Regions from separate parts of the Thermoanaerobacter kivui genome, predicted to be linked through region 1. Evidence: riboswitches for the same ligand, from Rfam matches in the RefSeq annotation. Region 1 holds a riboswitch; each other region holds the start of a gene.
The links. A riboswitch is a leader RNA that binds a small molecule or an ion and turns the genes downstream of it on or off. The one in region 1 is predicted to bind cyclic di-AMP.
Positions count from the first base shown of each region.

Region 2: another riboswitch for cyclic di-AMP. It lies ahead of TKV_RS04340 (C40 family peptidase); the one in region 1 lies ahead of TKV_RS05250 (cell wall hydrolase).
Region 3: another riboswitch for cyclic di-AMP. It lies ahead of TKV_RS04510 (NAD/NADP octopine/nopaline dehydrogenase family protein); the one in region 1 lies ahead of TKV_RS05250 (cell wall hydrolase).

Region 1 is NZ_CP009170.1:1,050,034-1,054,234, forward strand. It holds gene aroA (3-phosphoshikimate 1-carboxyvinyltransferase) at 1-290, shown strand, start outside; gene TKV_RS05240 (response regulator transcription factor) at 309-998, shown strand; gene TKV_RS05245 (sensor histidine kinase) at 988-2,370, shown strand; cyclic di-AMP (ydaO/yuaA leader) riboswitch at 2,405-2,531, shown strand; gene TKV_RS05250 (cell wall hydrolase) at 2,531-3,334, shown strand; gene TKV_RS05255 (TMEM165/GDT1 family protein) at 3,388-3,948, opposite strand.
Region 2 is NZ_CP009170.1:860,602-864,802, forward strand. It holds gene TKV_RS04325 (nicotinate phosphoribosyltransferase) at 1-526, shown strand, start outside; gene TKV_RS04330 (ABC transporter substrate-binding protein) at 546-2,129, shown strand; tRNA gene TKV_RS04335 (tRNA-Leu) at 2,313-2,397, shown strand; cyclic di-AMP (ydaO/yuaA leader) riboswitch at 2,556-2,688, shown strand; gene TKV_RS04340 (C40 family peptidase) at 2,694-3,617, shown strand; gene typA (translational GTPase TypA) at 3,738-4,201, shown strand, end outside.
Region 3 is NZ_CP009170.1:890,220-894,420, forward strand. It holds gene rsfS (ribosome silencing factor) at 1-189, shown strand, start outside; gene TKV_RS04505 (helix-turn-helix transcriptional regulator) at 332-982, shown strand; cyclic di-AMP (ydaO/yuaA leader) riboswitch at 1,045-1,173, shown strand; gene TKV_RS04510 (NAD/NADP octopine/nopaline dehydrogenase family protein) at 1,278-2,378, shown strand; gene TKV_RS04515 (cobalamin-dependent protein) at 2,375-4,027, shown strand; gene asnB (asparagine synthase B) at 4,109-4,201, shown strand, end outside.

The sequences.
Region 1 (4,201 bases):
CAGTGATAAAAGATGCCGAGGAGTTAAAAGTAAAAGAAAGCAATAGAATAAATACAATCACTTCAGAATTAAAGAAAATGGGAGCAAAAATTTTTGAAACAGAAGATGGGATGATTATAGAAGGGACGGGTTTTTTAAGAGGAAATACAGTGGAAAGTTACAACGACCACAGGATTGCCATGTCTTTATGGGTTGCTGGACTTATAGCAGAAGGAGAAACTAAGATAAAAAATGCTGAATGTGTAAATATTTCGTATCCGGATTTTTATAAAACCTTTGATATGCTATAATATCATTGGTGATGAATGATGAAAGAAAAGATACTTATCATAGAGGATGAAAAGCACATAGCCCGTTTTTTACAATTGGAGTTTGAACATGAAGGATATACTGTCACTGTGACTTACGATGGACCTTCTGGCTTAAAGGAGGCATTAGAAGGAGATTATGACCTTGTGCTTTTGGACATAATGCTTCCAGAAATTGACGGATTTGAAGTTTTAAAAAAAATAAGAGAACATTCCGACATACCTGTTATAATGCTTACTGCCAAGTACGAAGTAAAAGACAAAGTGGAAGGACTTGACATTGGAGCTGATGACTATGTGACAAAACCCTTTTCTATAGAAGAGCTTTTTGCAAGAGTGAGGGCTGCTTTGAGAAAGAAAAAGCCGCATCTTAAAAAAGATGTGTTAAGATATAGCGACATCACTATGGATTTGACAACTCATGAAGTAAGAAGAGCGGGTATAAAAATTGAACTTACAAAAAAAGAATTTGACCTTTTAGAATATTTGATTAAAAACGCAAATATAGCGCTGACAAGAGAAAAAATCCTTGAGTGCGTGTGGGGTTATGATTATTATGGAGATACCAACATAGTGGATGTATATATAAGGTATTTGAGGAGCAAAATTGACGACCCTTTTGACCGGAAGTTAATCCACACCATAAGAGGAGTGGGGTACACTTTGAAGGAGGATAAAGATGAAGATTAAGCTGTGGCCCCGCCGCATAACTTTAAGGATAGCTCTTCTTTATTCTGTAGTTTTTTCAGTAATACTGGTTGTGCTTAATGCTTCTGTGCTTTACGGCTTAAAATATTATCTAATATACCAAGCAATGGACCAAGTAACAAGCCAGGCAGAGGCTATAAAAAGTAAACTGGGGGAAATAAAAGGGGACGTCAATTTATTTGAAAAAGATTTGATTTTTTCAAGCATACCAAATGAAAATATTTATACAAAAATATTTGATGAAAAAGGGAATGTCATCTATTCTTCTAAAAGATTAGAAAGAATTAATATTCCTCATGATGTAAACATAGATATTCCTGTTAAAATTGACAAATATGATAAGGATTTGACTTACCTCAATACCATTTTTAAAAGCGATGATAAAGTGTTCTATATTCAAGTGATAAAGGACATGGAAAATGAATATTTGTTTTTGAAGCTACTTTTTATTTTGATGTTTTTTGCGGATGCGGCAGGAATTTTTGTGTCCTTTATTGCAGGATATTTCGTTACAAAGAGGGCTTTAAGACCTGTGGATTATATGACAAAAGAAGTAAGAGAGATAGATGCCCATGGGTTAAATAAAAGACTTAAAATATATGGAGAAGACGATGAACTTACAAGATTGGCAAAAACCTTTAATGACATGCTGGATAGGTTGGAAGATTCTTTTAAAAGGCAGAACATGTTTGTCTCTGATGCTTCTCACGAACTTAGAACCCCAATTTCTGTAATAAAAGGGTATATTGACATGTTGGATAGATGGGGAAAAGAGGACAAAGCCGTATTGCAAGAGGCTATAGAGGCGATTAAAAAAGAGACATTAGACATGGAGCATCTCATTGAAAGACTTCTTTTGTTGGCAAAAGGAGATAATAAATCGATAAAGTTAAATAAGGAAGAGTTTAATTTAAAGGATGTAATAAAAGAGGTTGCAGAGGAAATAAAAATGTTAAATGAAAGCAAAAATATAGTTGTAAAAGGGCAAAATGACATAAATATAATGGCTAACAAAAAACTCATTAAAGAGCTTATAAGGATATTTTTAGACAATGCAGCAAAATACACTTCTTCAGATGGCAATATAGAAATTGATGTGGGGAAGGATAACTCAAAAGCCTATATAAAAATTAAAGATGATGGCGTGGGAATACCAAAAGAGGACATTCCACATATTTTTGATAGGTTTTACAGAGTAGACAAAGCGAGAGCCAAAGAGACAGGTGGGGCAGGATTGGGATTAGCTATTGCTAAGTGGATTATTGAGGAACATAAAGGAAGCGTCACTGTAAAAAGTGAAGTAGGGAAAGGTAGTGAATTTACCATAACATTACCTATCTTTCCACCAGTTTAATATGGACACAAGTTAAATATCCGGCTATAATTTAGTTAAAAATATGCCGAATCCCCGATAAGGGGTACGGGGGAACTAAATTGGGGTGAATCCACTTTTGTGGTAGGGTGTCCCTAACCCGAACCCGTCAACTAACCTCGGAGGCAAAAGGGGGAACAACATGTTTAATATTCGCATCAAGGTCAAACCTCTCATCGCATCAGTTATAGCCGGATTGTTTATTTCCCAATCAGTATTTGCCGCAACTTACACAGTTAAACCCGGCGATACCTTATGGGGTATAAGTCAAAAATACGGAACTACCTATACTAAGCTGATGTCTTTAAACGGCCTTCAAAGTACCGTAATATACCCAGGACAAGTTTTACAAGTGCCGGGTAGTGATAACACATATGTTGTCCAAAAAGGTGACAGTTTGTACTTAATTGCTTTAAAATACGGCATTACTGTTGATATGCTCAAATCTGCAAACGGATACAAAAGCGACATAATATATCCTGGACAAGTCTTTATTATACCCAGTGCTACTTCTTCTAATAGGGCATATCAGGATGTCAGCAGAGGTTCTATCGAAAGGGGTGTAATACCCTACACAAAAGAGGAATTTGACCTCCTTGCGCGACTTGTTACCGCGGAAGCAGATGGAGAACCATACCAGGCTAAAGTAGCAGTTGCGGCTGTAGTAATAAACAGAGTTAAAAGTGGTATTTTCCCTAATACTATAAAAGATGTGATATATCAAGTCGATGCATACGGAAATTACCAATTTACTCCTGTGCTAAATGGGTGGATAAATAGACCTGCTTCAGTTGACGCTATAAGTGCAGCAAGAGATGCGTTAAGTGGTGTTGACCCAACAAACGGAGCCTTGTATTATTTTGACCAAAGTTCTACTAATGCGTGGTTGTGGTCACTTCCTATAGCGGCAAGAATAGGTAATATGGTTTTCTGTTACGGCAGGTAAAACTTCCGATGAGAGGGTCAAAAACGGGTACAATTTAAGTACCCGTTTTTGACTTAGAAAAACAATTTATACAAAGTAGAAAGACCAAAAGCGATGAATATGAAAGAAGATAGATATTTTAAGTATTGAGAGGGAAATTTTTTATTGAAATAGATACCTACAATTATTCCTAATATATCTGCTAAAAATATCCCCAGAGTAGTACCTATTAATATGTACAGAGGACTGTTATATGATGCAGTCAAAGCTATAGCAGCCAATTGCGTTTTGTCTCCAAATTCTGATAGTACATATGTACTTATAATAGTTGCAACAGGACCATATTTTGAATTTTTTATTTTTTCCTGTTTTGTTTCTTTCTCTATTAAAGTTGAAATTCCAAAAAACAAAAATAATAAAGCAGCTAAAAATTTTATATAAAAAATGGGAATGTATTCGGTGATATACGAACCAAATATCACAGCAATGCCATTGTTTATTAAGGCTGCGATAAATATACTTATAAGAACAGTCCTTACTTTAAAAAGAGTAGCAAAAGCCATTGACATGAGCTGTGACTTATCTCCCATCTCAGAAGTAAAGATAAGGACAAATGATGTGACAAGTGCCTCCATTTTATTGCCTCCCCAACTATTATATTTGCTCTATAAATAAATTAGGACCTTTACATAATATGTAAAACATATTATGTAAAGGTCTCGTTCTTTAAGGTAAAGCCAGGGTTTCCCGATATGTTGACTTTACCACATATAAGCTATGCGAACTACTCCCCTTTACTCAATATATTGTAAAAAATTTATCATAAAATGTCAACTTATTTGATTGTAACATGTCTGTCGAAATTTTGAAGGTTACTGAGTTTTTGCA
Region 2 (4,201 bases), 190 kb from region 1:
TGCCAGCTGCATCCTTGGCGCAAAGCTTATGAGAAAAGACCCTAAAGGGACAGTCCCTCATGCCGCATTTCTAATTGCAGGAGATACTTTAGAGGTGGCAAGGGCTTACAGAGATATAACGGCTCAGGATGAAAAAATAACTATTTTAGTTGATACTTTTAAAGACGAAGTGGAAGAAGCTTTAAGAGTGGCTGAATTTTTGGGTGATAGGTTATATGGAGTAAGACTTGATACTCCTTCAGAAAGAGGAGGAGTTACTCCCAGTTTGGTTTATGAACTAAGACAAAGGCTTAATCAGAAGGGATTTACAAATGTAAAAATTATAGTTTCGGGTGGTCTGACACCTGAAAGGGTTGCAGAACTTTCTGAAAGTGGCGCAGATGCTTTTGGTGTTGGAAGTTACATATCTGATGCACAACCTATTGATATGACAATGGACATTAAAGAAGTAGAAGGAAAACCTATTGCTAAGCGAGGAAGAATTCCTGGAATTATCGAAAATAAAAAATTGAAAAAGATAAAATAGTTTTCGGAGATGATAGTTAATGAGAAAATTTATTATATTATCTTTCATTTTGATGTTTATTTTTACAGGATACAAAACTACTCCGCAAAATATGGTAAATTTACCTCAAGCATCTGAGGACAAAACTAAGATTGAAGAAGAAAAGCCAGTAGAGGGTGGCACTTTAAGAATAAATATCACTTCTTTTGATGCATTAAATCCTTTTTTAAATGACAATGAACGAGTAAGACAAATGTTGAATTTGTCATTGGAAGGATTAGTTACCTTGGATAAAACTTTAAAGCCTGTTCCTCAATTAGCAGAAAACTGGCAGATAAATGGACTTAATATAAAATTTTATTTAAAAAAGAATGTTAAATGGCAGGATGGAGTAAGTTTTACAGCTAATGATGTAAAATTTACTTTTGATTCTTTTAAAAATAAGGATGTAAAAAGTCCTTATAGGGATATTCTCATTAACTATCTCTCCTCTTATAAGACAAATGGTGATTATGAATTTGAAGTTGTTTTAAATAAACCTGTTGCAAATCCAATAGCTTTGTTTACTTTTCCTATTCTAGCTGAGCACCAATATAAAGGTAAGGAAGATATTTTAAATAAAGATATTGTACCTATTGGTACAGGACCCTATAAGATATCTTCTTACAGCGTTGGCAGAGAAGTTATTTTTGAAAGAAATCCTTATTATAGAGGTGACAAACCTTATATAGATAGTATAGTATTTAAAATTGTGCCTAATGAAAATGCTATGATAACATCTTTTCAAAGCAAAGAAGCAGATTTTACTTTTTTAAATGACATAGACTGGGATAAGTATAAAGAACTTTCAAATGTAAATATTTACAAATATATTATGCAAGATTATGTATTTATGGCTCCTAATTATCAAAATCCAGCTTTGAAAGATTCAAATGTCAGGAAAGCGATGTGTTATGGAATAGATGTTGACAAAATTTTGAAAGAAGTATATTTTAGTCATGGGTTAAAGTCATGTATTCCGGTTCGTCCTGATTCATGGCTTTATAGCAATAAAATAGTATCTCATAATTACGATATAAAAGAGGCAAATAAAATATTAGAGGAAAGTGGTTGGAATTTAGTTAAAGGGATAAGGAGCAATGGAACTTATCAGCTCAAATTTGATTTGCTGGTAAATGCAAATAATCCATATTTGATTAAAGTTGCTCAAATTATAAAGAATAATTTAAAAGATGTAGGAATTGAAATAAACATTGTACCAAAAGATTGGGGCAATTTACTAAGTTCTGTATATTCGGGTAAATTTGATTTGGTGTTAATGGAGTGGAATTTAAGTTATAATCAAGATATGTCTACATTGTTTATGACAAAAGGCAAAGACAATTTTATGGGTTATAGTAATTCTAAAGTTGATGAAATATATAGTAGAATTTTTTATGATTCAGAAGAGAATTCTTTAAAAACAGATTATCAGGCTTTGGAACAAGTTTTTTTAGAGGAACAACCCATAATTGGCCTTTTCTATATTGAAGGAGCAGTTATGGCATATGACAATGTAAAAGTTGTGGACCCTACTGGTTTTGATGTTTTTTATAATATAGAAAAATGGTATATAAAAAAGTAGTGTAAAATTATCGTAGAATTTAAAGAAAAACAAGCATACCGTAAAAACTTTGATTGAAGATATTTCAAGGGTTGTCGCTGAAAATTATCCTACAGTATTTTGACACCATCCATAAAAAAATAGCTATTGACACTGACTTAAAAAGATTATATAATTCATAGTGTGACGAAATTAAAAAAGCGTGCGGTGGTGGCGGAACTGGCAGACGCGTACGTTTGAGGGGCGTATGGGGTTTCCCGTGTGGGTTCAAGTCCCACCCTCCGCACCATAAAAGAGAAAAGAGGCGTTAAGCCTTTTATTTTTTTGTCACACAAATTATTAATTTTTTATAAAATATATTAAAAAAAGATCAAAAAATTTAAGAAAATGTAATGTAAACATTGACTTTGACTGTAGGATATGATAAGATAAGACAAAAGGACAAAATATGCAATCTTGCCGAATCCGAAAGGTACGGAGGAACCGCTTTTTGGGGTTAATCTGTAGCTTTAAGCTGCAGTAGGGATACCTTCTGTCCCGCACCCGACAGCTAACTCCGGAGGCAATAAAGGAAGGAGATTTGCAGTGGATCAGCGAATAGGAAAGATGATTTTTGGAATTTCTGTGTTTGGTGCGACGCTGATTGGTAGCTCTTTTTTGAACCCAGCGTTTGCGGAAGGATTGGGAGTTGGAAAGATTACAGGCAATTATGTAAATGTGCGGACTCAAGGAAGCTTATCAGGAAGTGTCATTGCCCGCTTAAATTGGAATGACACAGTGACTGTGTTAGATAAGGAAAACGGGTGGTACAAGATAAAGCTTTCTGATGGAAGAGAAGGATGGGTTTTTGGTGAATATTTATCCGTAAGAAATTCTTCTAATGTCTCAAGAGGAGATTCGGAAAAAGCAGCAAGTGTTGGTATAGTGACAGGTAGTTATGTAAATGTGCGAAGTGAAGGAAGTTTATCAGGGAGTATCATAACACAGCTTAACAAGAATACTACAGTAAACGTGTTGGATAAGCAAAACGGATGGTACAAGATAAAGCTTTCTGATGGAAGAGAAGGATGGGTTTTTGGCGAGTATTTGTCTGTGAGAAGTTCTTCAAATACCTCAAGGGGCGAAGTAGATAGAAGTCTTGTAGATAAATTGATAGATTTTGCTAAGTCTTTTGTGGGGACTCCCTATGTATACGGAGGTGCAACTCCCAAAGGATTTGATTGTTCTGGCTTTGTTCAATACGTTTTTAAAAATTATGGCTTTGATTTGCCAAGGACGGCAAATGAACAGGCTACTGTGGGAGAGAAAGTGAGTTATGACAGTCTTGTGCGGGGAGATTTGGTGTTTTTTACGACGTTGGGGAGTAGTGTCATAAATCATGTGGGAATATATATAGGCAATGGAGAGTTTATAAACAGTTCTTCTGGCAGAGGGAAGGTCATAATAAGTCCTTTAGATGAAGGGTACTATAAAGAGCACTATGTTACAGCAAGAAGGATTATAAAATGACCTATGATAAAAAGAGTACTCGAAAGAGTGCTCTTTTTTTATATTGACTATTTTTATTCCTTGAGATATTATATAATACTGTATACGCGATATAGCCTATTTTATGGAAGGAGATACCTTATGAAATTTGTAAGAGAAGATGTAAGAAATATAGCCATTATTGCTCATGTTGATCATGGAAAAACTACTTTGGTTGATGCTATGCTTAAACAAAGCGGTATTTTTAGGTCAAATGAAAAAGTTGAGGAAAGGATTTTGGATTTTAACGATTTAGAAAGAGAAAGAGGAATAACGATTCTTGCAAAAAATACCGCTATACGATATAAAGATGTGAAAATAAATATAGTGGATACCCCAGGACATGCGGATTTTAGCGGTGAAGTAGAGCGAGTATTAAAAATGGTAGATGGGGTACTTTTGTTGGTGGATTCTTTTGAAGGACCTATGCCACAGACCCGTTTTGTATTAAGTAAAGCATTGGAACTGGATCTAAAACCTATAGTTGTCATAAATAAAATTGATAGGCCTGATGCAAGGCCTCAGGAGGTTATTGACGAAGTTTTAGATCTATTTATTGAATTAGG
Region 3 (4,201 bases), 160 kb from region 1:
ATTGAGAAAAAACTCTGTGAAGAGGGGATTTTTGTTGACCACATTGAAGGATATGCTTCAGGCAAATGGGTTTTAATGGATTATGGGGATGTGGTGGTGCACATTTTCCAAGAGGAAGAAAGAGCTTTCTACAATTTAGAAAGATTATGGGCAGATGCAAAGGAAATAGTGCTTGACAACCTTGTTTGAGGCATGTATAATAACGTTAATAATTTTTTTCATCTTAAAGTCTTATCTTTTTTTGCAGATGAATTTTTTTGCAGCCTATCAGTAATTTTTCATCACTTCACTGCATATATTTAAATTGTATGATTAGGGGGATTCAAAGTCAATGAAGACGCATCCTATCTTAAAAAGCATAATCCCTATAATGGAAGGAATAGCTAATACGTTTGGGAAAAATTGCGAAGTAGCACTGCATGACTTTTCTTCGCCTCAATATCCTATTATTGCAATTGTAAACGGACATGTAACGGGAAGAGAAGTGGGGAGTCCTTTGCCTGAAACTATATCGAAAGTATTGAAATCTGATAACGTTGAAAATTTAATAAACTATAAAAACAAAGGGAAAGATGGGAAAATTTTGAAGTCATCTGCTCTTTTTATAAAAGACGAAAATGGTAAGCCTGTTGGATGCCTTACCATCAATATTGATATCTCAGAATTTATAATGGTAAAAAATACCTTATCAGAGTTTTGCGATGTGACTGATACCAATGAGGAGGCTCGAGAGGCTTATACAGGCAGTGTTAGTGAGGTTTTAGAGAGCATAGTGAATACCACATTAGAAAATTATGGAAAACCTGTAAATTTCATGACAAAAGAAGAAAAAGTGCAGGTAGTCAAGATGTTGGATGCTAAAGGCACTTTTTTGATAAGGGGAGCTATAGATTATGTAGCGAAGATATTGTGTGTTTCCAGATATACTATATACAATTATTTGGATGAAATAAGAGTAGGAGATGATTTTGGGAAATATTAACTTGTTTCTCTTTACAACTTTTAGATTTTATGATATAATAAAAATAAATTGAAAATTGAATAAAATGCTAAACGCTGAATTCGTAAAGAAGCGGGGGAACCAATTTTCGGGGTGAATCCATCTTTAAGATGGTAGGGTTATCTTTCGGCCCGAACCCGTCAGCTAACCTCGTAAGCGTTGAAAGAGGAGGATGATAGCATTGGTGTCTGATTTTGTTTTTTTATCAGACGGCAAATCGTAAAGCTATAGATTTCCTCTATAGCTTTTTCATTTCTTAAAAAGGGGGTTTAAGAAGATGGGTGCAGTCTCCTTTGCAGTAATAGGAGCCGGTAACGGGGGTCAGGCAATAGCAGGGCACTTGGCTTTGAAAGGCTTTAAGGTAAATCTTTACAACAGAACCTATGAAAAATTAATTCCGATAATAGAAAAAGGTGGAATAGAGTTAAAAGGGGAAATTAAAGGATTTGGAAAATTAAATTTGATAACTGATGATATGAAAAAAGCCGTTGAAGGCGTTGACATAATTTTAGTTGCAGTTCCAGCGTCTGCTCATTATAAAATTGCTAATGAAGTGTTGCCATATCTTGAGGAAGGACAGATAATCGTATTGAATCCTGGAAGAACAGGTGGTGCCTTAGAATTTCACAATGTAATTAGAAAGAGAAGAGGTTTAGAAGTAGTTATTGCAGAAACAGATACTTTTATATATGCCTGCAGGTCTTCCATGGGAAAGGCAAAGATATACAAGATAAAAGAGGTTGTGTCTGTTGCTGCAATACCCAAAGACAAAACTCAGATGGTAGTAGAGGCACTTAACACTGCTTTTCCTCAATTTGTACCAGCGCAAAATGTTTTAGAAACCAGCTTCAATAACTTTGGCTCTGTTTTTCATCCAACGCCTACCTTGTTAAATGCGGCGAGAATTGAGACGACAAAAGGCAATTTTGAATATTATCGCGAAGGAATTTCACCTTCTGTAGCAAAGATATTGGAAAAAATAGATAACGAAAGAATGATGGTGGCGAAAGCTCTAGGTGTAAATACTATTTCCGCTAAAAGATGGCTAAAAGAAAGTTACAATGCAGAAGGAGAAAATCTATATGAGGTAATTCAAAACACAAAAGCTTATGTAGGTTTGTTAGCTCCTGAAACATTAGATTGCCGGTATATATTTGAAGATGTTCCTATGAGTTTAGTGCCTATGTCTTCTATAGCAAAAGAGATAGGTATCAAGACTCTTACTATTGATGCTGTTATACATCTTGCTTCAGTTATGCATAGAAAAGATTACTGGAAAATAGGAAGGACTGCTGAAAAGCTTGGCATAAAAGGAATGTCAGTTGAAGAGATAATAGAATTGGTTGAAGGAAGAAGAAAGGAGGTAACGATAGCATGAAGAAGTTAATTGTAGCGGCAGCTATAGGGAATTGTGTTCATGTAGCAGGAGTGTATAACTTTTTGAGGTTTGCCGAGCAGCAAGGTTATGAGACTGTATTTTTGGGACCTGCTGTTCCTATTAAAAAATTGATAGAAGCCGTTAAAGAACATAAACCGGGGATTGTAGGAGTAAGCTATAGACTGACTCCTTCTGCTCTTGAAAAACTTTTAGAAGAATTAAAGAGGGAAATAGAAGTAAATAATTTGCAACATATAAAATGGGTATTTGGAGGGACAGAACCTAATGCAGAAGTAGCTTGTAAATCAGGAATATTTGTGACAGTTTTTGATGGCAAAAATGGGGATGAAGCTACAATCAACTTTCTAAGAGGAGGAAGCACAAGTCATAGACAGCGGGTTTTTGCTGATACACTAATAGGAAGAATAGAAGATAAATTTCCCTATCCTATCATAAGACACCACTTTGGTCTTCCTTCATTAGAAGATACTATAGAGGGTGTTAAGAAGATAGCAGAGGCAGAAATTTTAGATGTAATTTCTCTCGCGCCAGACCAAAATGCTCAAGAGCACTTCTTTGATAAAAAATATGACAAGTCTTTAGATGGAGCAGGCGGTGTTTCTATAAGAAAGAAAGAAGACTTAATAAGAATATATGAGGCTTCAAAAAGAGGTAACTATCCTCTTCTCAGATGTTACAGTGGTACAAATGATGTTTTCAAGATGGCAGAGATGCTTCTAGAGACTATCCATAACGCTTGGGCAGCGATTCCCCTTTGCTGGTATAATGTATTGGACGGCAGAGGACCAAGGGATGTAAATACTTCCATAAGAGAAAATCAGCAGCTTATGAAATGGCACGCTGAAAAAGGAGTACCTGTAGAAGTAAACGAAGCACATCATTGGAGTTTGAGAGATGCTCACGACGTAATTGGAGTAACAATGGCTTATCTTGCTGCATATAACGCCAAAAAGATGGGAGTAAAAGATTATGTAGCGCAGTTTATGTTTAATGTACCTGCGTCTATTTCTCCGAAAATGGATTTGGCAAAGATGCTTGCGAAGATAGAATTGATAGAAGAATTACAAGATGAAAACTTTAGAGTTATAAGGCAAGCAAGGGCAGGACTTGCAAGTTTTCCAACTGACCTTTTAGAGGCCAAGGGTCAGTTGGCTTCCAGTGCTTATCTCTCTATGGCTATAAGACCTCATATATATCACGTAGTGGGATATTGTGAAGCTCATCATGCTGCAACGTCAGAAGATATAATTGAAAGCGTTAAAATAGTAAAAGCCGTGATAAAAAACTCTATGTTTGGAATGCCTGATTTGACTCAGGATAAAGAAGTAATTCAAAGAAAAGAACAGTTAAAGAAAGAGACAAGGATTTTATTGGAAGCGATAAAGAGCTTGGCACCTCACAGTCCTGATCCACTGGTAGATCCAGATGTGTTGGCACTAGCAATAAAAATAGGTCTATTGGATGCACCTCATCTTAAAGGTAACAAATATGCTAAAGGAGCACTACAAACCAAAGTTATAGATGGGGCATGTTACGCTTATGACTATGAAAAACACAGAATAATACCTGAAGAAGAAAGGGTAGAAAAGATTTTACGTGAATATGAAAGATTAGTTATAACAGTATAAAATTTAGGAACGTAAGATCTATTCTTACGTTCCTTATTCAATTTTCTTTAAATATATATGAAGGGGAGGAATGATAATCAAATGTGTGGATTGGCAGGAATTATAGGAACTGGTGATAAGAGCAAAGTACAAAGGATGCTTGATAAAATACGACATCGTGGCCCGGATGAGTCA